4 regions of the Marinobacter salinisoli genome follow, and region 1 is predicted to be linked to each of the others. Evidence: predicted binding sites of a transcription regulator. Region 1 holds the regulator's gene; each other region holds the start of a gene.
What was found. Region 1 encodes sigma-54, which starts transcription at its own class of promoters, with help from an activator protein. Its sites were predicted from a motif close to ANTGGCATNNANNTTGCTNT; they were not measured.
Positions count from the first base shown of each region.

Region 2: the regulator sigma-54 is predicted to act here: its motif matches at 3,588-3,607, upstream of LPB19_RS08825 (sigma 54-interacting transcriptional regulator).
Region 3: the regulator sigma-54 is predicted to act here: its motif matches at 3,832-3,851, upstream of LPB19_RS16810 (PEP-CTERM sorting domain-containing protein).
Region 4: the regulator sigma-54 is predicted to act here: its motif matches at 2,679-2,698, upstream of LPB19_RS04705 (CmpA/NrtA family ABC transporter substrate-binding protein).

Region 1 is NZ_CP071247.1:3,360,648-3,366,414, reverse strand. Features, by position in the region: gene mgtE (magnesium transporter) at 1-483, opposite strand, end outside; gene LPB19_RS15355 (HPr family phosphocarrier protein) at 579-848, opposite strand; gene rapZ (RNase adapter RapZ) at 856-1,740, opposite strand; gene ptsN (PTS IIA-like nitrogen regulatory protein PtsN) at 1,769-2,239, opposite strand; gene hpf (ribosome hibernation promoting factor) at 2,324-2,632, opposite strand; gene LPB19_RS15335 (RNA polymerase factor sigma-54) at 2,742-4,271, opposite strand; gene lptB (LPS export ABC transporter ATP-binding protein) at 4,429-5,154, opposite strand; gene lptA (lipopolysaccharide transport periplasmic protein LptA) at 5,132-5,689, opposite strand; gene lptC (LPS export ABC transporter periplasmic protein LptC) at 5,673-5,767, opposite strand, start outside.
Region 2 is NZ_CP071247.1:1,924,625-1,930,391, forward strand. Features, by position in the region: gene ilvD (dihydroxy-acid dehydratase) at 1-1,389, opposite strand, end outside; gene LPB19_RS08825 (sigma 54-interacting transcriptional regulator) at 1,618-3,552, opposite strand; gene LPB19_RS08830 (ABC transporter substrate-binding protein) at 3,881-5,299, shown strand; gene ntrB (nitrate ABC transporter permease) at 5,302-5,767, shown strand, end outside.
Region 3 is NZ_CP071247.1:3,670,074-3,675,840, reverse strand. Features, by position in the region: gene cls (cardiolipin synthase) at 1-776, opposite strand, end outside; gene LPB19_RS16830 (NUDIX hydrolase) at 896-1,489, opposite strand; gene LPB19_RS16825 (glutathione S-transferase family protein) at 1,498-2,166, opposite strand; gene LPB19_RS16820 (DUF6635 family protein) at 2,290-3,252, opposite strand; gene LPB19_RS16815 (rhodanese-like domain-containing protein) at 3,342-3,701, shown strand; gene LPB19_RS16810 (PEP-CTERM sorting domain-containing protein) at 4,044-4,736, shown strand; gene LPB19_RS16805 (patatin-like phospholipase family protein) at 4,843-5,736, opposite strand.
Region 4 is NZ_CP071247.1:1,045,512-1,051,278, reverse strand. Features, by position in the region: gene LPB19_RS04710 (nitrate reductase) at 1-2,271, opposite strand, end outside; gene LPB19_RS04705 (CmpA/NrtA family ABC transporter substrate-binding protein) at 2,894-4,225, shown strand; gene LPB19_RS04700 (ABC transporter permease) at 4,250-5,242, shown strand; gene LPB19_RS04695 (ABC transporter ATP-binding protein) at 5,254-5,767, shown strand, end outside.

The DNA of each region.
Region 1 (5,767 bases):
CAGGACAACGTCGATGCTGATGTCGGGGCGGACGGTGATGGTGTCCGTGTTCATCAGACCGCCGGCGGTGTCCTCCGGATAGGACAGGACTTCCTCTACCCGCTGACGATCCTGCTCGTCCATGGTATCCAGAACTTCCTGGATAACGGTATCGGGCAACTGTTGCAGAAGGTCAGCGAGGTCGTCGGACTCAAAGTCCTCGATGATATCCGCCAGTTCCTGGGCGTTCAGCTGGCTCAGGAAATAGCCCCGGATATCATCGCTCAGGTACTGGAGAACCTCACCTTCGAGTTGTTTGTCCACCAGGTTCCAGAGCAGGGCGCGCTGGCGCGGAGGGGACGATTCCAGAAGGTGGGCAATATCACTGGGGCTCAGGCCACCGTTGAGGATCCGGGCGACCTGTTTCAGCGATCCGCTGTCGAGGGCTTCACTCAGGGAGCGGAGTCGCTGGCGAGCCTGACTTTTTTCCAGAATATCGGTCATGGATTACCTGCAGTCAGAAAACGCCTGCATTATAGCGGAGTTAGAGTCTATTGGTGAGGGGGACTTTCAGGTAAATGCTGCGCCCTTGAAGCGCCTTATTCTCCTTCACCAAAATAATCGTTGATGAGGTCGGTCAGCGCCTCAACCGCAGCCTCCTCATCGGGCCCATCGGCGACCAATTCGACCTCGGTACCCTTGCTGGCGGCCAGCAACATCACTTGCATGATGTTCTTGGCGTCCACGTCCCGGCCTTTGCCGTGAATTCGGACACTGCTGTCGAATTCCGACGCTTTGGCCACCAGCTTAGCCGTAGCGCGGGCGTGCAGGCCTAACTTGTTAATGATGGTGATGGGGCGGCGAATCATGGCGAGTTCAGTTGTGTTCCGGCAATTGCAGGTGCGGGAGTTCAGAGTGCCGGACCTGCACGTTGCTGTAGCGCTTTTGGAAATGCTCGCGCAGTTGCTCACTGACAAACACCGAACGGTGCTGGCCGCCTGTGCAGCCGATCGAAATGGTCATGTAACTGCGGTTGCTGTCGGCAAACGCCGGAAGCCAGCTCTCAAGAAAACCGATCAGGTCATCAACCATTTTCCGGCTGGCAGGTTCCTGCTCTAGAAAGTCGATTACCGGTTGGTCCAGGCCGGTATAGGTTCGCAGGCTGTGGTCCCAATAGGGGTTGGGCAGACAGCGCACATCGAACACGTAGTCCGAATCCAGTGGCACGCCATGCTTGAAGCCAAAGGATTGAAAAAGCAGCGCCAGTTCCTGATCTTTGCGCCCTACGACCCTCTGTTTGACCATGTCGCGCAACTCGTAAATCGAGGTGCCGGTGGTGTCGATATACAAGTCTGCCAGCTTGGAGAGGGGTTCGAGCAATTTCTTTTCGTTGTGGATGGCTTCCCGGAGGGAGGTTTTCTCATCACTCAGAGGGTGCTTGCGTCGTGTCGCGTGGAAGCGCTGAAGCAGGGACTGTTCGTCCGCATCGAGGAAAATAACCTCGACCGTCAAACCGGTGCCTTTGAGTCGCTCATGAATGTCTTCGAAATTGCTCAGCTCGCTAGACAGGTTGCGGGCATCAATGCTGACGGCCATTTTGCTGAGTCGACCCGGCTTGGCCTGGTCGGTCGCTTGTTGGGTCAGGGGCGACAACAATCCAATGGGAAGGTTGTCGATACAGTAATAGCCAAGATCCTCAAGGACATGGAGTGCTGTACTTTTACCGGAACCAGACCTGCCACTGACAACGATCAGTTTCATGGTGGGTTCAGCCTCCCTGAGTGGATGGTTACGAATTCGTTGCGGTCATCTGCTGGTAAAGGGTGCCGGGTGCATCGCATTGGCGAAGCCGGTCACAAAAGATCCGTTCGTTGAACTTCTCGGCCAGCTGGCTAAGCAGTTCGAGATGCTCGCTGGTGGCTTCTTTCGGCACGATCAGGGCAAAGATAAGGTCAACGGGCTGATTGTCGATGGCGTCGAACTCGATACCCTCCTCCAGGGTTACCAGGACGCCAATGACCCGATCGAGCCCTTCGAGCCGGCAGTGGGGAATGGCGATGCCCTGGCCAATGCCGGTGCTGCCCAGACGCTCCCGCGCAACAAGATTATTGAAAATCTGGCTTTCGTTGAGCGTGCTGTCGTGCTGATGGATTTGGTCGGCAATAAATTCCAGCACCCGTTTCTTGCTTGATGCAGAAACTTTGCAAAGCGTCAGTTCGGGCAAAAGGATATTGTCAATTGTCAGGGATGTGTCGCTCATGAATCGACTGCAGGTCGGTTAAAAAAAGCTGCGGCAGGGTAACCGTGCCGCAGCGCTCTTGGCTAATGCTGGTGAAAGCTCTGGCTACCGGGAACCGTTGCCGTGCTTTCGCTCCACGTTCTTTTCCTTGTGCTTGAGGATCTGACGGTCAAGCTTATCAATCAGGGAATCAATTGCCGCATACATGTCATCATTTTCAGCCTTTGCGTGAATTTCACCACCAACCACATGCATGGTTGCTTCCGCCATCTGGCGCACTTTCTCGACCTCCAGGGTAACCTGGCAGTTGTTGATGTGATCAAAGTGCCGCTCCAGCTTTTCGAACTTCTCTGAAACGTAATCCTTGAGTGCGGGAGTCAGTTCTACATGATGGCCTGAAATGTTGAGTTGCATAGGCGTCTCCTGTTGTCATCATGCCGTCCCAATGGGCCGGGCTGAAAGCCAGCGCAGCGGTGTGCGCCAGCGAAATTGTTCAGGGGCAGCCTTGGCAGACCGTATTCCCCTAAACCAGTCTTTTTCGTTCGTTGGATGGCGGAATGTGCATGGCTTCCCGGTATTTGGCTACCGTGCGTCGCGCCACCCTGATGCCCTGTTCTCCTAGCATGGCCGCAATTTTGCTGTCGCTCAACGGCTTTTTTGGTGTTTCCGCTGCGATCAGTTTCTTGATCATTGCACGGATGGCCGTCGAAGAACACTCCCCGCCTTCGTCTGTACTGACGTGGCTCGAGAAAAAATACTTCAGCTCGAAAATACCCCGGGGAGTGTGCATGTATTTCTGCGTGGTCACCCGGGAGATCGTCGATTCATGCATTTCCACCGCCTGCGCAATATCGGACAGGATGAGCGGTTTCATCGCCTCTTCGCCCTGATCCAGAAACCCCTGCTGGTGCTCGACGATGCGCGTAGCCACCTTCAGCAGCGTTTCGTTTCTGCTTTGCAGACTTTTGATGAACCACTTGGCTTCCTGCAGCTGATCTCTGAGATAGGTATTGTCGGCGCTGCTGTCCGCCCGCTTTATTAATGAAGCATAGCTCGCATTGACGCGGATGCGCGGTGCAATCTCGGGGTTTAGCTCAACCCGCCAGCGGCCATTGTGTTTCCGGACAATTACATCGGGAATCACGTAATCGGGTTCCGCCTGATCGATAACATCACCCGGACGCGGGTTGAGATTCGTGATCAGGGCGAGCACGTCACGAAGCTGGTCTTCTTTCAGCCGGCTCCGGCGAAGCAGTTGCGCGTAATCACGGTTGCCCAGCAGGTTAATGTAGTGGGTAATAACCAGTCTTGCCTGCGGCAGCCAAGGGGTTTCCGGTGGTAACTGGTTCAGCTGGATAAGCAGGCATTCCTGCAAATCCCGGGCAAATACGCCTGACGGATCGAAATGCTGCAGACGGTGCAGTACCGCCTCCACTTCGTCGAGTTCCAGCGGATCCTCGTCCTGCTCATCCATCAGGCCGGCGTGGATTTCTTCCAGCGGGCTGGTCAGATAGCCACGATCATCGACCGCATCCAGCAGGGCATGGGCAACAGCTGCGTCTCGTTCACTGAGAGGGGTCAGGTTCAGCTGCCACAGCAGGTGATCGTGCAGGGTCTCAGTCGGTGAATTCCGGGTCTCGAAGTCGTGATCATTTTCGTCATCGTTACGAGCGGCCGACGCCGGTGCTGATTGATAGATGTCGTCCCAGGCTGTGTCTACCGGGAGATCGTCGGGAATGTTGTCCGGTGCGTCATTCTCGGTGGACCAGTCGGGGCCGGTATCCGGTTCGTCCCAATCTTGCTCGGGGTCTGGCGCGGCGTCTCCGGTTACTTCGCTCTCAGCGGAGCTCTCGGCCTTTTCAGCGTCGTCACTGGTGGTGTCTGGCTGGTTGTCGTCGTCTTCCGACGTTTCCAGCATTGGGTTGGATTCCAGTGCCTGCTGGATCTCTTGTTGGAGATCGAGGGTAGATAGCTGCAGTAGCCGGATCGCCTGTTGAAGCTGGGGGGTCATCGTCAGGCTTTGACCCAGCTTTAACTGTAAAGAGGCTTTCATCACCATGGTTCAGGATCCGTTACTCATCAGCTCACGCGATTACGGAATGTGTAGTAAAACTCTATATGAGACCAGCGGTTGCGGAATTTTCGCCGGCTAGCAAGTTCTTTGCCGAGTTTACTCGGTAGCGATTGCCAAGACAATCTGGTGCAGGGTGTCACAGTCGGAATTCGTCCCCGAGATAGACTTCCTTCACCTGTTGATTGGCGAGGATGCTCTCGGCGTTTCCAGAGGCAATAATGTGCCCGCCGGACACAATATACGCGGTTTCGCAGATGTCCAGGGTTTCCCGGACATTGTGGTCGGTAATCAGCACGCCAATGCCTTTATCCCGGAGGTGTCGGATAATGTGTTTGATGTCGCTGACCGATATGGGATCGACCCCGGCGAAGGGCTCATCGAGCAGGATAAAAGCCGGCTCCATGGCCAGTGCACGGGCAATTTCCACGCGCCGGCGCTCACCACCGGACAGTGCCATGCCGGCGCTGTCACGGATGTGGGTAATGTGGAATTCTTCCAGCAGTTCTTCGAGCTTGTGTTCGCGCTCGCTTCGGCTCAGGCGTTTCCGGGTTTCCAGGATTGCCATGATGTTGTCACGTACTGACAGTTTTCGGAACACCGAGGCCTCTTGGGGCAGGTATCCAATGCCTTTTCTCGCGCGACCGTGCATGGGCAGGGGTGTGATGTCCTGTCCGTCGATGGTGATGCGGCCATGATCGGCAGGCACCAGACCCACAATCATGTAGAAGCAGGTCGTTTTACCTGCGCCGTTGGGGCCGAGCAGGCCAACGATCTCGCCGCTGCGAATCTCCAGCGAGACGTCAATAACCACTTTTTTCTGTTTGTAGCTTTTCGCCAGATTACTGGCTCTCAGAACTGCCATCGGATCCCTGTTTTTTGCTGGTGCTACGTGGCTGAATGACCATTTCGACACGGCCTCGACCGGAGCTGGTTTCGCTGCCACCCTCGGCGGTTACAACTCGACGGACGGTATCATAATGAATGACCTCTCCGCGGAACAGGTTCCCGTTCTGCTGTATGATGGCGTCTCGCTCGAACGTCAGTTCATTATCCGAGGCGGACCACTTAATACTAAGCGCCCGCGCATCGGTTTCACCCGATCCGTCCCGGGCTGGCTGCTGGTAGCGAGCAGGGCTGCCGGTGGCTTCCACCCGGTTGAGATCATTTCCGGACCGGTAAAGCACAACCCGGTCTGCGGTCAGGCGGGTTTTACCCTGAACCAGTTCGACGTCGCCGCTGTATGTGGCTATGCCCTGGCCATCATCCAGCCGGGCGCTGTCTGCGCTGACCCTGATCGGTTGGTCGGAGTCCAGGCTAAAGGCGGCGGCAGGGCCGGTAAGTGTCAGCGCGAAGGTGAGTGCCAGCGCCCCTCGGAGCCGCTTATTTGCCTGTTTCATAACGTCCTTCCACCTGGGATTTGAGTTCCACAATGCGTTCGTCGATCCATGCTTTCATACCTTTGGACCGGGTTACCC
Region 2 (5,767 bases), 1.4 Mb from region 1:
CACGTCGCTGCCCAGACCCTTGCCCATAATGGCGGATGTGGGGCTCAGCATTTCCCGCATGCCGGGGCCACCTTTCGGGCCTTCATAGCGAATGACCAGTACATCGCCGGCTACCACGGTGCCGTCCAGGATGCGTTCCTGGGCTTCCTCTTCGGAATGAAACACCCGTGCCCGGCCAGAGAAATGAGTGCCTTCTTTCCCGGTAATCTTGGCGACCGCGCCTTCCGGCGCCAGATTGCCATAGAGAATGCGCAAATGGCTGTCGGCTTTGATGGGGTTGTCGAAGGCATGAATGATCTGCTGGTCTTCGGGGTAGGGCGTCACATCGGCCAGATTCTCGGCCAGGGTTTTGCCGGTCACTGTCAGGCAGTCGCCATGCAGCAGGCCCCTGTCGAGCAGCATTTTCATCAGTGGCTGGATGCCGCCGATGGCCACCAGTTCCGACATCATGTAATGCCCGGACGGGCGAAGGTCTGCGAGTACCGGTACCTGTTTACCGATGCGCACGAAATCGTCCAGCGACAACTCCACGCCCATGGTGCTCGCCATGCCCAGAAGGTGCAGCACCGCATTGGTTGAGCCCCCAAGTGCAATGACCACGGTAATCGCGTTCTCGAAGGCTTCCCGGGTCATGATGTCCGAGGGTTTGATATCTGCGTCGAGCAGTTTGAGCACGGCGGCACCGGCGGCTTCGCAGTCGGCCAGCTTGCTGTCGGAGACGGCATTCTGCGCCGAACTGCCGGGCAGGCTCATGCCCATGGCTTCGATGGCGGAGGCCATGGTGTTGGCGGTGTACATGCCGCCACAGGAGCCGGGCCCGGGGATCGCGGTTTCCTCGATCTGTTTGACTTCGATCAGATCCATGTTGCCGCGGGCGTGAGCACCCACTGCCTCGAATACCGAAATGATGTCGGTATGGTTGTCGCCGGGCATGATGGTGCCGCCGTAGACAAACACTGCGGGCCGGTTCAAGCGGGCCAGGCCCATGATGCAGCCGGGCATGTTCTTGTCACAGCCGCCGATGGCCACCAGGCCATCGAAGCCCTCGCAGCCGGCGACGGTTTCGATGGAATCGGCAATCACTTCACGGGAAACCAGGGAATATTTCATGCCCTCGGTGCCGTTGGCGATGCCGTCTGAGATGGTGATGGTGTTGAAAATCAGGCTTTTGCCACCGGCCGCATCGGCACCTTTGGAGGCTTCGCGGGCGAGGCCATCGATGTGCATATTGCACGGTGTGAGGTTACTCCAGGTCGAGGCGATACCGATCTGGGGTTTCTGGAAATCCTCATCGGTAAAGCCGACCGCCCGCAACATGGCCCGGCTGGCGGACTTGTTGATGCCATCTACTACCGGTGCGGAATGCTGGCGCCGTTTGTCCGTCGTCATGGTCAATTCCTCGTGGTCCGTTCAAGCTGTCCGGAGCGGTGTCACAGCTACTGGCATCAGCTCAACACCTGCCCCGGCATGCAGTTTTTCCAACTGAAACTGAAGCATAGCAACTGGCCGTGAACCCTCCAATGTTCGCATCCGGTGTAGATGCTCAGCGAGTGAGTCCCATACCGTTGCCGAGACACGGAGACCGCGCATCCGTGTTCTCAGAAGTGATCCGAAGAGTCACTCAGCTGCGTCACGGAAAGCCCGACAGTCGACTTTCATTTTCTTCAGGCGTGAGGTCAGTGTGGTGGGTTTGACCCCCAGCAGAACAGCGGCGCCATCGTCGCCGAAAACACGGCCTCCGGTCATTTGCAGGGCCCGTATCAGGTTGTCCTTTTCCAGTCGTCGCAGCTCCTGTTCTGTCATCAGTTCGCCGCTGAAATGACGGGCCGGGGGGCGCGTGGGGGTGGACGCTGAATCCTCGTCAGCGCCGGAAAGCTCGACATCCAGCTTGGTGTCCCCGGTAATCACCAGGCGTTCAATCACGTTTTCCAGCTCACGGACATTGCCCGGCCAGCTGTAGGCTGACAGCAGTTCCACATCGCGGTTGCGCAGCTGAAAATAGGGCCGGTTAAACTTCTGGCTGGCACGGTTCACAAACTCCTGCGCCAGCAGGGGAATGTCTTCCACACGGCGGCGCAGAGGCACCGATTCGATGGGGAAGACGTTGAGCCGGAAGTAGAGGTCTTCCCGGAACGTGCGCTCCCGGCTCTCGGCTTTGAGGTCCCTGTTGGTGGCGGCAATCACCCGCACGTCCACCGCACGAGTGCGGTTCTCGCCCACGCGTTCGAATTGCTGATCCTGCAAAACCCGCAATAGCTTGCCCTGAAGCTCCAGAGGGATTTCGCCTACTTCGTCGAGGAACAGGGTGCCGCCGTCGGCCAGCTCGAAGCGGCCGACCCGATCGCTGACGGCGCCGGTAAATGCCCCTTTGATGTGCCCGAAAAACTCACTTTCAAACAAGTCCTTGGGAATAGCGGCACAGTTTACCCGGATAAGCGGACGATCCCGCCGTTCGCTGGCCTGGTGGATAGCCCGGGCGATCAGCTCTTTGCCGGTGCCGGATTCGCCGGTAATCAGCACGTTGGCGTCGGTGGGCGCCACCAGTCCGATCCGCCGGACAATGCCTTTGATGGCTTCGCTCTGGCCCACCAGCTCATGGAAATGGTGCTCGGCGCTCAGCTCTTCCTGAAGATAAGCGTTCTCCATTTCCAGGCGGCGCTTGAGACTCTCTACTTCTTCCAGCGCCTGTTTCAGTTCGTCTCTGGCCTCCAGCCGGGCCGAAATATCCCGAAACACGACCACCGCGCCAATGGGGTGTCCGCTGTCCAGAATCGGGGTGCTGGTGTATTCCACCGGAAACCCGGTGCCGTCTTTGCGCCAGAAATAATCCTCATCGACCCGCCGCACCGCAGCTTCGCGGAAAGCGCCATAGATCGGACAGTCCTTAAGCGGATACAGGGAACCGTCTTCGTGGGAATGGTGGGCGACCCGGTGCATCACCCGGCCCATCAGCTCATCCGCCCGCCACCCCAGCATCCGTTCAGCGGCAGGATTCACGAAGGTGGTCCGGCCCTCGGCGTCGACACCGTAGATGCCTTCGCCGACCGCATGAAGAATCAGCTGGTTCTCCCGCTCCATATCCCGGAACAGTTCCTCCACCCGACGCCACTCGAGCAGGCCGCCCTGATGGTAGCGATTCACCTCGTGGCGTTCGCGAAGGGTGCGCAGCTGCTGACTGTCCCGCAGCAACAGCAGCAGGGTGAGCGACTCCCCGCCGCCGGTACGGGCGGCAGAGATTTCCAGGTCCACGGAGTGACCGTCCCGGTGCCGGAGACTGAAATCCCGGCTCCAGCCCTGGTTGCGGAACAGGGTTTCTTCCGTGAACGCGATGAGCGAGGGCCGTTGTCCCGGGAAAAGGCCGGTGCAGGCACTGCCAATCAATGACTGCCGGTCAATGCCTGCCAGGCGGGCCATGGCGCTGTTGGCGGCAAGAATCCGGTCATTGTCTGCATCGACCAGTAAAGCTGCCTCGGGCAACTGCTCGATCCAGCCCGAGGATGGCGCACGGGTTACCGGCTGATGGCGAACGGGTGTCGGCTGTGTGGGCTGCATCGCTTGTCCTTCCCTGAGTACGAATCAGTGAGATAGAAACAAGGGGCGTGCCAACTACGAAAATTCGTTCCATTGACTACGAAAAATCGTCGAGTACGAAAAATCGTAGTTGGCGTGACCTTCCGAGTTTAAAAAATAAGTTAATAAAAACAGTTTTCTATGTGTTTTCTGGTTCGCTGGCACGAACTCTGCGTTAGAGAACCTCAGAAGGAGCGCCGGAAGCTTTGGCGGGTATGCCTGAACGCGAGTGTTGCTCGCATTGGGGCGAAACCTGTCAGTTGCACCGAAATGGCGCGGTGAATGACCAAAAAGATAAAGGAGCGTGCCCATGACCATGAACAGCCTCGGAAACCCGTTCGATGGTGATCAGTCCCTGATTCACTCGAAAACCTGCGAATGCCCGACCTGCCAGCCAGGCACCGGTGCAAGCTTGTTGATGCCAGCAACCGAAAAGGTGCAGGAAGCCAAAGCCTCGGATGCGCCGACCGATTCGGAGGCCATGCTGGATCGTGCCATTGAGAGCGCGGTGGTTCGTTCGGTATTCGGCCACAACGATTTTGATCGCCGCAGTTTCATGAAAATGATGGGCGCCGGTTCCGCCGCTGCGTTGCTGGGCAGCGTTTTCCCGATGGACAAGGCCAAGGCGGCTGTGAAGGAATCCCTGGGGAAGCTGGAGAAAACCAAACTGAACGTCGGATTCGTGCCGATCACCTGCGCCACGCCCATCATCATGGCCCACCCGATGGGCTTCTATGAGCGCTACGGCCTTGATGTCACCGTTACCAAAACCGCCGGTTGGGCGGTCGCCCGGGATAAATCCCTGGCCGGCGAATACGACGCCTCGCACATGCTGACCCCCATGCCCCTGGCGATGACCATGGGCGCCGGTTCCACCCCCGAGCCTTACATCATGCCGGCGGTTGAGAACATCAACGGTCAGGCCATCGTGCTGCACGTTGACCACAAGGACAAGCGAGATCCGAAAGACTGGAAAGGCTTCAAGTTCGGTGTGCCGTTCGAATACTCCATGCACAACTTCCTGCTGCGGTACTACCTGGCCGAGAACGGAGTGGATCCGGACAAAGACGTGCAGATTCGGGTGGTTCCACCGCCCGAGATGGTGGCCAACCTGCGCGCCGGTAATCTGGATGGCTATCTGTCGCCAGACCCGTTCAACCAGCGTGCGGTGTGGGAGAAAGTCGGCTTCATCCACATCCTGACCAAGGACATCTGGGAAGGCCATCCGTGCTGCGCCTTCGCCTGCAGCCAGAAGTTCGCGACCGAGAACCCGAATACCTACGGCGCCCTGCTGCGTGCAATCATCGACGCCACCCAGTACTCCCAGAGCACCGAAAACCGTAAGGAAATCGCCGAGGCTATTGCCCCGAAGAATTACCTGAACCAGCCGGTGCCGGTGATTCAGCAGGTGCTGACCGGTTACTACGCCGATGGCCTGGGCGAGGTGCAGAACGTGCCCGATCGCATCGATTTCGATCCGTTCCCCTGGCACTCGATGGGCGTGTGGATACTGACCCAGATGAAGCGTTGGGGTTATATCGAGGGCGACGTGGACTACAAGGCCATTGCGGAGCAGGTCTATCTGGCCGGCGAGACTGGCAAGCTGATGCAGGAGATGGGCTACTCCGCGCCGAGCGAAACCTACAAGACCCACACCATCATGGGCAAAACCTTTGATCCGGCCAAACCGGAAGAGTATGCCCGCAGCTTTGCCATCGGGAGGGTGTAACCATGGCGTCCCTGAACGTTCGGGCTGCTGTCGTTTCCATCACGTTCCTGATTCTGGTGCTGGGCATGTGGGAGATGTCTGCCCAGGCACCGGAAGCCGAAACGGCGATGACCGAGTACGAGCGTCTGATGGGCGGGGCTGATCAGGAGTCCCGGGTGCCACCCCCGTCCAAGGTGATTGCCTTGGCGTGGGAGGAATTGTCTGACCCCTTCTACGATGCGGGTGCCAACGACAAGGGCATCGGCATTCAGTTGGCCTACTCGATCTATCGGGTGTTGACCGGGTATCTGGCGGCCATGGCTATCGCCTTGCCAATTGGATTTCTGATCGGCATGTCGCCGCTGATGTACAAGGCGCTGAATCCCTACATCCAGGTCTTGCGGCCCATCTCGCCGCTGGCCTGGATGCCACTGGCCCTGTTCATCATTCAGGATTCCGATGCCTCGGCCATCTTCGTGATTTTCATCT
Region 3 (5,767 bases), 310 kb from region 1:
TGGATCGCCGCCGGCCCTTCAATTTTCACGTGGGTGTCGCGCCAGGGGCTGAAGTCCGGGTCCAGTCCGAGGTATTCATCCCCCACATTGTGGCCGCCTACCCAGGCGACGCGACCGTCGACCACCACCATTTTCCGGTGGTTGCGGAAATTGAGCTGGAACCGGTTTCGCCAGCCCTGATTGGGTTTGAATGAGCTGACTTCAATTCCGGCGGCGCGCAAATCGTCCACGTAGCTGTCTGGTAACCCGGAGCTGCCAACCTCGTCGTACAGCACCAGAACTTTAACGCCAGCGCGCGCCCGTTCCGTCAGGGCATCCTTGACCCGCGTGCCCAGACCGTCGTCGTGGATCATGTAGAACTGGAACAGAATATACCGTTCCGCCTGGGCGATGCCCTTAAGAATGCTGTCGAAGGTGGCCTCGCCATTGATCAGCAGTTCCACCGAATTGCCTCGAACCAGGCCAAATTCGGCCAGTTTGTGGACGGCGTTGTACCAGGACGGCGCCTCGCTCCTCGGAGTTGTCCATGGTGTCAGCAGCTCGCGATAGCCATCAATGATCGGGTCGACTTCATCGGCGCGCTCTTCATACGCCTCCACCATGCCCCCGAACTGGTTCCGGCCGAACACCGCGTATGCCGGCACGGCGATAAAGGGCATGGTCACCAGTGAGACCGTCCAGGCCACCGCACCGGTTGACGTGCGTGTGGTCAGCGCAGCATGCATCGCCATGATGATCCCCATGACGTAAAAGCCGGTGACTAGCAGTCCAATCATGCCTTTTCTCGTAAGTCTCAACGTATTGAGTCCGTCCGTGGCGGTGGGCTGGTTGCTTTGCGAGGCCTGCCTTAAAAGGTAGCTGAAAAGCGCCGGAAGGCCACCTGACGGGCAGGGAGCTAGGGCAGGCCCTGCGCGAGCAACTCCTGCACCATGCTGTAACTCAGACCCCAGATGCAGTAATCCTGGTACCGGCAACAGGGCATGTTCAACGTGCCCAACGGCGTGCGCCAGGGCCGCCTGCCCTGGTTCTCCTCGGCGGCCAGGAAGTCGAGGGGCACCCAGACCAGGTGCTCAACCTCGTGGTTGAGCGTCACGGCTTTCGGGCCTTTCCATTCGTAGAGGTAGGGGGTGACGACCATTGGTCGCCAGCGGCTATGGTGGCGGGTTATCAAGTCGGAAAGGCGGGCCCGGAAACGGCCATGGCGACCCAGGTCGAGGCCGGTCTCTTCCAGGGTTTCCCGTTCGGCGGTGGCCCGGGGGCTGGCGTCTTCCGGTTGCATGCGGCCGCCTGGGAAGGCCATATCCCCGGACCAGGGATCGCCTTCCCGCCGGGCGCGCTGGATAAACAGCAGCTGTGTGCCGCTGTTATCCGTCCGCCGGTAGATCAGCGCCACGGCGGCCCGGGTCATGCGACGCCGGAACGGGATCTCCCGGGGTCTCAGGCTCCAGCGGTTTGAGGGTGCGGAACGGTGTCCTCTATTGCCTGCCAAGCCGCTGCTCAGGCGAAGTCATAGTCGCCGCCTTTTTCCAGGGCCCGTTGGTAGGCAGGTCTGGCGTGCACCTTCTCTACCCAGGCGGTGATGCTCGGTCGGCTGGTGCCGACGATACCCCGTGCGACGGAGGCCTCCAGCGGGAAGCTCATCTGGACATCAGCGGCGCTCAGGTTATCCCCCAGAAACCAGGTGTTTCTGGCCAAGTGGGCTTCGACGAAATCCAGGTGGGTTTTGATCATTGGGCCAATGAATACCTGGTTGGTTTTGTCGGCAATGCCTTTCGCTACCGGCTTGATGAAGAATGGCATCGGGCTGGTTTTCACCTTTTCGAACACCAGACGCATCACCAGTGGGGGCATCAGGGAGCCTTCGGCGTAATGCAGCCAGTAGGTGTAATCCAGCCACGCCTGACCGCCGTTGGGGGGCAGCATGGTGTCTTTGCCGTAAGTGTGGGCCAGGTACTCGATGATGGCGCCGGATTCGGCCACCACCAGGTCGCCGTCGGTGATCACCGGCGACTTGCCGAGCGGGTGAATCTTCTTGAGGCTGTCAGGGGCCAGCATGGTTTTGGGATCACGTTCGTAACGCTGAATCTCGTAGGGCACCCCCAGCTCCTCCAGCATCCAGAGCACGCGTTGCGAGCGGGAATTGTTGAGGTGATGAACGGTAATCATGCAGAACTCCTTGTGCATCAAAAGAATGGGCAGGGTAGCAGAGTAGGGTGCAAATGATTGTTTGGTTCACTTTCCGTGTGTTGTGGGTCGCTTTTTTGGAACAAAAGCATGAGCCTGGGCTCCCTAGAGCAAGCCTGATCGAATCAAGTCAAAGGTGTCCAGAATCCGGGCGACGAACTGGTCTTTCGGGCGGAAGCTGGTCCGGGTGCGGTCCGCGAAGTCCCTTTGCAGGTGATCCAGCAGCTTGTGCAGACGCCGGCGATGCAAGCCAACGACCGCCTGCACCGGATCGAAGATCATGCCCGACAGGGCCGCAAACGCCGACAGCGTCCCCATTACGACCAGCAGTGCGCCGGCGGTGGTTGCCACTGATGGTTCGGGAGGGAACCAGCTGTAGTACCAGGTGCCGATGGTTTCACCCAGGATGAAGTCCCGCGCGGCCAGGGCCTTGGCTAGCATCGCCGCCAGCACCATGCCAATGCCAATTCCGCCGGGGGTGAACTTCTGGAAGGCAAACGCACCGAGCACGGTGCAGGAAATGCTGTTGGTAATATCGGCCGAGGCGGTGCGGGTCACCCGGTACTGGCTGAGAGCGTCCGAGATCAGTGGTTCAATGGTTGTGGTGAACGCCCGATGATCAACCGGCTCGCGGCAATGGCGGGCATAAACCGCCTCCAGCGCTTCAATCAGATGACGCTCCAGCAACGAGCCTTGCGCACCGTTGTTCAGCAGGTCCATCAGAATCAGGTCCGAGATGTGCTGCTGTACCGTGGTGGTGAATCCGGCCGGCACCCGATCGGCCAAGCTATGCAGCCAACCCAGCCGGCGTCGGCCCTGCGTCAGTAATTTTAACAGGCATGCCAGTGCGAAAAAGGGTGCCCAGAGCAGATTTGCCGGTGCCTTGAGCATGTCCCAGCCCAGTGCTTTCCGGTTGGTGGCGATGGCGCCGGGGTAGCGGAAATGCCGGTCGATGAACCCTGGAATCCGTGCCCGGCAGTCGTCGAAATAGCGTTCGACCCCTGTGCCAATGGCCTGCGTGATTTCGGCGTTCGGGATGGTTTGCGGGGGTGGCGTAACAACGGGCATAGTGGCGCGTATCTACAGCAAATGAGTGGCGGGTGTATTAAACCGTAATCCAGATAGACCGGCCATAAGGCAAACAGGAGTAACGAATCATGAATCTGAAAACCCTGCAGGAAATCGTTGCAGAAACCAAGGCTTCTGTGCATTGCTTGACACCCCAGGCGGCCAGAGAGCTGCTGGCCAATAACGCTGATGCCCTTGTCATCGATGTGCGTGAGCCGGGTGAAGTGGCTGAGAAACGTGTCGCCGGCACCATCAATATTCCGCGCGGCGTGCTGGAAATGAAAATTACTGAGCACACCACCGATCCGGACCGGCCCATCCTCCTGCACTGTGCCACCGGTGGCCGGGCAGCGCTGGCCGCAGCATCTCTCGAACGCATGGGTTTTAACAGCGTCAGTGTGATTGATTGCAGCTGCGATGACCTGATCGCCCATCTGGGGGACGCTTGAGATTCGGTCAGTGTGCCAACGGTTGAGGTGTGTCGAAATATTAAACAGATGGTAGCGGCCTGACGTAGATGGCGTGTGTCGACGACTGATAAGGGAATGATTTAGCGACATAAAAAAATGTCGGTTTATGGCTGGTGCAAAACTTGCTTCTGGTAGCCGTGAGGTGGAATGACAACAAGAATCGAAATTTCACCGCGATAAACGAATTCGAAGGCCGCGCACGGCTAAGAAGTTTCGACTTCTCTGTGAAGCAAGAAAAAGGACAGCGCAATGCAACAACTCAAAAGAGCCTTAGCCTTAAGCTCCTTACTCGCGTTGGGGGCGACGTCAGCAAACGCGACCATGATCATTTTCGATGGCAACAACGGCGGTACACCGAAAATGGGCATCGTTGAGACGGCAACCGCCGCGAATTCGGGTAACCCGGATCGCTACGGCATGGTGTTAGAATTCAATGACTTTGATGTGTACGGTGGGCGCTCGGTCGGTGATAATTTGAACACTGGGTCCTTTCTTCGGGGAGACATACTCCTTACGACCGTCGATCAGGATTTGAGCCCCAATCACGGCGGCCTGGGTGTCTGTTCAGAGAGCCCTACCTGCGCGGGTGATTCGGATAGCTTTTCATCAAACTTTGGCAGTGATCCCGGGAAAGATGAAGTCCTGTTTTTCGACTTCATGTCCGCAGTGACGGTGGATACCTTCTGGCTGAACGGGGATCACAGAGAGACGGTAGACGGGGTCCTTGGCGGAGACATCAAGAACTCTGCGAATGCCCTGTTCAATGTTTACGTAAGTTCCGACAAATCCACGTACATGAACATCTTCCCCGATCAGGTTCAGCCTACTGACCTGGAATACATTGCTACCGGTCAGACCATGTCTTACCAGTACTGGGCAATTGCGGCGTCGGGCTGGGATCCGCACAGCAGCTACGTTGAAGCCATCTCCTATGTGCCCGAGCCAGCGGCGCTTTCACTGCTTGGTCTTGGCCTGCTTGGTTTGAGCGTCAGGCGTCGGCGGAGCAAGGCGTAAGCCGATCTCGGTCTGAAACACCTTTGTTAGAGTTGAGGCTGCCCCACCGGGGCAGCCTTTTTTGTTGCCAACCCAAGCGGCGTTGTCGTCTGGGTATCTGTTTGGTTCAGCTTCGATGACGGACCGCCAGAGCGTGGCGCTTCAGATCTTTGATGATTTCAGGCACCTTGAGCGGCAGCAGGTCCCGGGCGGTTTTCAGCAGGTTGATGAGGAGATTCATCCGTTTGTGCCAGAGCAGCCGCCCAACTCGGTTCTTCATCGGGTAATAGCCTTCCATGCACAGCTCGTCCACGCATTTGGCGTTGTTGGTCTGGCTGTATCGGCTCAGGTCCAGCGGTACCGCGATATCTGCCTTTTTCAATTGTTTGCGCGTATTGAAGTCAATGCCGATGTTGATGGCGTTGCTGATCACATCGAAGGTGTCTTTCGGTTTCGGGTAGCGGCTGACATGGCTCAGGTCCACGGCCACGGTAATACCGGCGCCCATGCGCTTCAGTGGCGAAATCGGCACATTCTCAACCAGCCCGCCGTCCACCAGAATCCGGCCGTCGATCTCCACCGGCACATACAGGCCCGGCACGGCCATGGACGCACAAACGGCATCCGCCAGGTTCCCCTTGCGGAAGATCAGCTGTTCTCCGGTTTCGATATCCGTGGCGCAGATAGCGAGGGGAATATGGGCGTCTTCGATGCGGCAATCCCCGAGATCCCGCTGGATCATTTCCCGGATCGGTTGGGTGCTGAACAGGCCGCCGCGCTCCAGGGTGAATTTGGTGATCTTGGAAAGGTTCAGTGTGGAGCCAATGGACAGGATGGAGTCGATCGGGCGTCCGAAGGCGTAGTAGCTGGCCACCAATGCCCCGGAGCTGGTGCCGGCGATGCAGTGAATCGGGATCTGTTCTTCTTCGAAGGCTTTCAGCACCCCTATGTGAGCGATGCCCCGCGCTGCACCGCCGCCAAGGGCCAGGCCGATTCGGGTATTAAAGGGATTGAACTTCATGTACCGGCGCCTGCTGTGTTGTGAAAGGGGA
Region 4 (5,767 bases), 1.4 Mb from region 1:
ACGGGGCCAGTCCACCGGCTGGTTGCTGGCCAGCCACCAGCTGTCGCAGTGCAGTAATGGCTGACGTGCCCAGTAACCATCAGGGCAGACTGCCTCCGCACGCCAGCCGCTGGCATCGCGGCGCATCAGGCGGGCTTGCCAGCGGGTCGGCAGCGGCGCGAGATCCGCGACACCGTGTTTGCCCTCTGGCTGGCCGGAGATCGGGTCTGTCACCGGCTGCATCAGTTCGGTGGCGACGCCCCGGGCGGTGAACTGCCGGTTCCAGTGAATCGGCACGAACACCTCACCGGAGCGCTGGTCCGACGTGACGCGGACCCGCCCGACAAAGCTTTCACCGCTTGTCCCCGTCAGTCGGGCCAGTCCACCTTCCACCAGGGCATAGCGCCGGGCGTCCGTGGGATGAACCTCCATGAACGGTTCTGACCGGTGTGCCAGTAACCGCGGTGCCAATGCGGTACGGGTCATGGTGTGCCACTGATCACGGATGCGGCCGGAGTTCACGATCACCGGGTGCCGGTGCGACGGCCGCTGGCCGGGTGCCATCGTCTCAACCGGTACCATCCGTGCGCGGCCATCCGGCGTCGAGAACCCACCCTCGGAATACAGGCGCGCTGTGCCGGCGAAACGTCCGGCGGAATCCACCTGCACCGGCCACTGCACCGGCGTCATCTGGTCATACTCGGCTGCGGACAGGCTTGCCATCACGCCGATATCGAACTGACGCCGGCCACCACTGGCCGTCACCGACAGGCCCGAGAGCGCGGCATGTTCGCGGAAGATATCCACCGGCGCCTGATAAGCAAAGGCGTCGCCATGACCCAGGGCGTCGGCAACGGCGCTCATAATCCACCAGTCCGGGCGCACCTCGGCCGGCAGAGGCAGAAAACCGCGCTGGCGCGATATGCAGCGTTCGGAGTTGGTCACGGTGCCGTCTTTTTCGCCCCAGCCGGCGGCGGGCAGCAGGATATTGGCGTAGCGTGTGGTGTCGGTCTCGGCCATGCAATCGGAGACAATGACCGTCGGGCAACGCTCGAGCGCTGCCCGCACCCGGGCCGAATCGGGCAGACTGACCGCCGGGTTGGTGCCCATAATCCACAGCACTTTGATGTCGCCCCGGTGCACCGCCTCGAACAGGTCCACCGCTTTCAGGCCCGGCTGTTCCGGTATACCGCGACAGCCCCAGAATTCGGCCACACCTGTCCTGGCGCCGGGGGTGTCGTAGTCCATGTGCGCCGCCAGCGTGTTGGCCAGACCACCCACCTCACGACCACCCATGGCATTGGGCTGGCCGGTCAGTGACAACGGCCCGGCGCCGGGGCGGCCGATCCGGCCGGTGGCCAGATGGCAGTTAATAATGGCGTTGGCCTTATCGGTACCGGCATTGGACTGGTTGATGCCTTGCGAAAACGCGGTCACGGTGCGCGAGGTCTCGGCAAACCAGCGGTAAAACAGCTCCACATCGGCGTCCGGGAGGTCACACTGCCGGGCTACCGAAGCCGGGCTGGCCGCGGATGCCCGGGCGGCACCCATTGCCGCCTCGAAACCGGTGCAATGCCGGGCAACGTAGGCTTCATCCACGGCCCCTTCCTGCCACAACCAGTGCAGCAGGCCATTGAACAGGATGGTGTCGGTTCCCGGTTTCAGTTTCAGATGCAAATCTGCCAGCTCCGCGGTCGCGGTTCGGCGGGGATCGATCACCACGACCCGGCGGCCGGGGCGCGATGCGGCCTGCATCCGCTGGTACAGCACCGGATGGGCCCAGGCCGCGTTGCTGCCAGTCAGTACCAGCAAGTCCGCCAGCTCCAGGTCCTGATAACAGCCGGGCACGCAATCCTCACCGAACGCTCGTTTGTGGGCGGCCACGGCCGAGGACATGCACAGGCGTGAATTGGTGTCGACATGGGGCGTGCCGATGAAGCCTTTCGCCAGCTTGTTGGCGACGTAATAATCTTCGGTGAGCAACTGCCCCGACAGGTAAAAGGCGACCGACCCCGGGCCATGCGTTGCCAGCGCCTGAGCAATCGCCGTGGAGACTTCGGCGACAGCATCGGGCCAGCCGGTTTCCCGGCCATGCACGCGGGGGCGCAGTAGCCGGCCCGTTGGCACCAGGGTCTCGTGCAGGGCCGAGCCTTTCACACACAGACGCCCCAGGTTGGCCGGATGCCGGCTGTCTCCGGCCACGCCGTCGGTTTTGGCCATCACGCCACAGCCAACGCCGCAATAGGGGCAAGTGGTGTGCGTCGCGGCAGTGAGCGATACCGTGTTATCCACGCAGATCCTCCCGGGAAAACGCAAAAAGCCTGTGTCCTTGGATCCGCTGAATCGGATGCAAAGGGCACAGGCCTCGTCGCCATGATTAGATTGTGGGCGGAACGGTTATCCGCTCCTTTTGGAAAAAGATTGCAATAACGGGGCCATAGCTGCCGGGCCCGGTCCCGCCGCCGCGCAGCCGATGCAGACGTCCCCCAAAGCCTTGCCCACAGCGGCCCTGGGGCACGCCATCAATGCAGGGTTGGTCCGACAGCACCCACCGCCGTGCCATTGCGCCGCGCTCAGCGGCCTCAAGTTAGTGCGGCAACGCAAGAGGTCGCACCAAAACCGAACACGCTGCCGGGAGTCAGCCACAGGCCCGCGCACCGAAAAATCCTTTAGCCTCTGTTTTTGTTGAGGTTTCCCCTGATGGCACAGAGTGTGCTCAGGGCTAACTGACGAATACACAAACGAAAAATCAGGGCCTCTGTTGCAAGAGCGCTCCGCAGGCATAGGCGCCTGTCTTCCGGTCCACGGAGGACAGGCGCTTTTTTTTCGACAGCAGAAAGTCGAGAGGTAGGACACCATGAAGACACAGCAGACAGACAGAAAAGGAACACTCAGGAAACTGGCCGGCGTAGCCATGGCGGCCTCACTGATCGCCGGTGTTGGGCCGGTGCAAGGCGCCATCGGCGAGCCCGAAAAAGCCGACCTGAAACTCGGGTTTATCAAGCTGACCGATATGGCACCGCTGGCGGTGGCCTGGGAACAGGGCTTCTTTATGGACGAAGGCCTGTTTGTGGAACTGGAAGCACAGGCCAACTGGAAAGTGCTGCTCGACCGGGTGATTACCGGCGAACTCGATGGCGCCCACATGCTGGCCGGACAGCCTCTGGGCGCCACCATTGGCTACGGCACCCAGGCTAACATCATTACCGCCTTCAGCATGGACCTGAACGGCAACGGCATCACCGTATCCAACGATGTCTGGGACACCATGAGCCAGCACATCGAAAAAGAGGGCGACAAGCCGGTTCACCCGATCAGTGCCAGCGCCCTCAAGCCGGTGGTTGAGCAATCGCGCGCCAAAGGTGAACGGTTCCGCATGGGCATGGTCTTCCCGGTGTCCACCCACAACTACGAGTTGCGTTACTGGCTGGCCGCCGGCGGCCTGCACCCGGGCTTCTACGCGCCCCAGCGCGGTGACACCAGTGGCACCCTCGAAGCAGACGTGCACCTGTCGGTAACTCCGCCACCACAGATGCCAGCCACCATGGAAGCCGGCACCATCGCGGGTTATTGCGTGGGTGAGCCCTGGAACCAGCAAGCGGTGTTCAAAGGCATAGGGGTGCCGGTGATCACCGACTACGAAATCTGGCCCAACAACCCGGAAAAGGTCTTCGGTGTCACCGAATCCTGGGCCGAAGAAAACCCGAACACTCACCTGCGCCTGTTGCGCGCCATGATCCGTGCTGCGCACTGGCTGGATGAGAACAACAACGCCAACCGCGAAGAAGCCGTCGAGATTCTCGCCCGGCCAAGCTACGTAGGAGCGGATGCCGAGGTCATCGCCAACTCCATGACCGGAACCTTCGAGTATGAGAAAGGCGATGTCCGGGAAGTGCCGGACTTCAATGTGTTCTTCCGCTACAACGCCACCTATCCGTACCCGTCCGACGCCATCTGGTACCTGAGTCAGATGCGCCGCTGGGGCCAGATCGCTGAGGCCAAGCCGGACGACTGGTACATGCAGACCGCCGCCAAGGTCTATCGCGGCGATATCTACGCCCAGGCCGCGCAGTCATTGATCGACGAAGGTCTGCTCAGCGCCGAGGACTTCCCTGACTTCAGCGAAGAAAACTTCGAACGTCCGTTCCAGGGCGAGCTGATTGATGGTGTGGCCTTCACCCCGCGCCAGCCCAACGCTTACATCGACAGCTTTGATATCGGCCTGAAAGGCTCCGACACACCGTAACCGGGCGTCGTCCAGGAGAGTACTATGAACACGCTAACCACCACCGCCCGTCCCGAGCAAAACGTCTGGCTGAAATCCCTGGCCAGCCGCTTTGCCGGCATCGACTGGGCCCAGACCGCCAGGCAGCTGTTGCTGCCTGCGCTCGGCATCCTGATCTTCCTCGGCTTCTGGCACCTGACCGCGCCGCGCATCGACACCTCTCTGGGGGCGTTTCCGGGGCCGGCCCAGGTCTGGGAGCAGGGCGGTCAACTCTGGCAGGAGCATGAAAACCAGCGTGAACGGGCGGACAAGTTCATTACCATGCAGGAAGAACGCAACGCCCGCATCCTGGCCAAGAACCCGGACGCCGAGGTCAAGATCCGCGACTACCCCGGTGCGCCAACCTTCATTGATCAGATCGGCACCAGCCTGGTCACCGTGCTGGCCGGCTTCGTGCTGGCAACGCTCATCGCCGTTCCCCTGGGCATCGTGTTCGGACTGAACCGGCATTTCCAGGCTGCGGTAAACCCGCTGATCCAGGTGTTCAAGCCCGTGTCGCCGCTGGCCTGGCTGCCACTGGTGACCATGGTGGTCTCGGCCACCTACGTCAGCGACGATCCCCTGTTCGAGAAATCCTTCCTGACCTCCATGATCACCGTCACCCTGTGCAGCCTCTGGCCGACATTGATCAACACCAGCGTCGGCGTGGCGGCGGTGAACCCGGACCTGCTGAACGTCTCCCAGGTGCTGCGGCTCCCCTTCCTGACCCACGTGCGCAAGGTGGTGCTACCGTCGTCCGTGCCGATGATTTTCACCGGCCTGCGGGTGTCTCTGGGGATTGCCTGGATGGTGCTGATTGCCGCGGAAATGCTGGCCCAAAGCCCCGGCCTCGGCAAGTTCGTCTGGGACGAATTCCAGAACGGCAGCAGTCAGTCCCTGAGCCGGATCATGGTTGCGGTACTGACCATTGGCTTCATCGGCTTTCTGCTGGACCGAGTCATGCTGCTGATCCAGAAAAAAGTCGCCTGGAACGAATAACGGAGAACACCATGAGTAAAACCCATCTGGAACTGACCGGCGTCGACATGAGTTTCGACACCCCCAAGGGCTCTTTCCTGGCGCTGGACAACATCAATCTCAAGATCAAGAAAGGCGAGTTTGTCTCACTGATCGGCCACTCCGGCTGCGGCAAATCCACCGTGCTGAACATCGTTGCGGGACTGCTGCAGGCCACTCGGGGCGGCTGTGTGCTGGACGGCCACGAAGTGAACGCACCCGGCCCGGAGCGGGCCGTGGTGTTCCAGAACCATGCCCTGATGCCCTGGCTGACGGTGTATGAGAACGTGGAACTGGCGGTCCAGCAGGTTTTTCGCAAGACCATGACCAAGCAACAGCGCAAGGACTGGATCAACCACAACCTGGAACTGGTCAACATGGCGCACGCCGCCAGCAAGCGGCCCGGGGAAATCTCCGGCGGCATGGCTCAGCGGGTCGGTATCGCCCGGGCGCTCGCGATGAAACCCAGCGTGCTGCTGATGGATGAACCCTTCGGGGCACTGGATG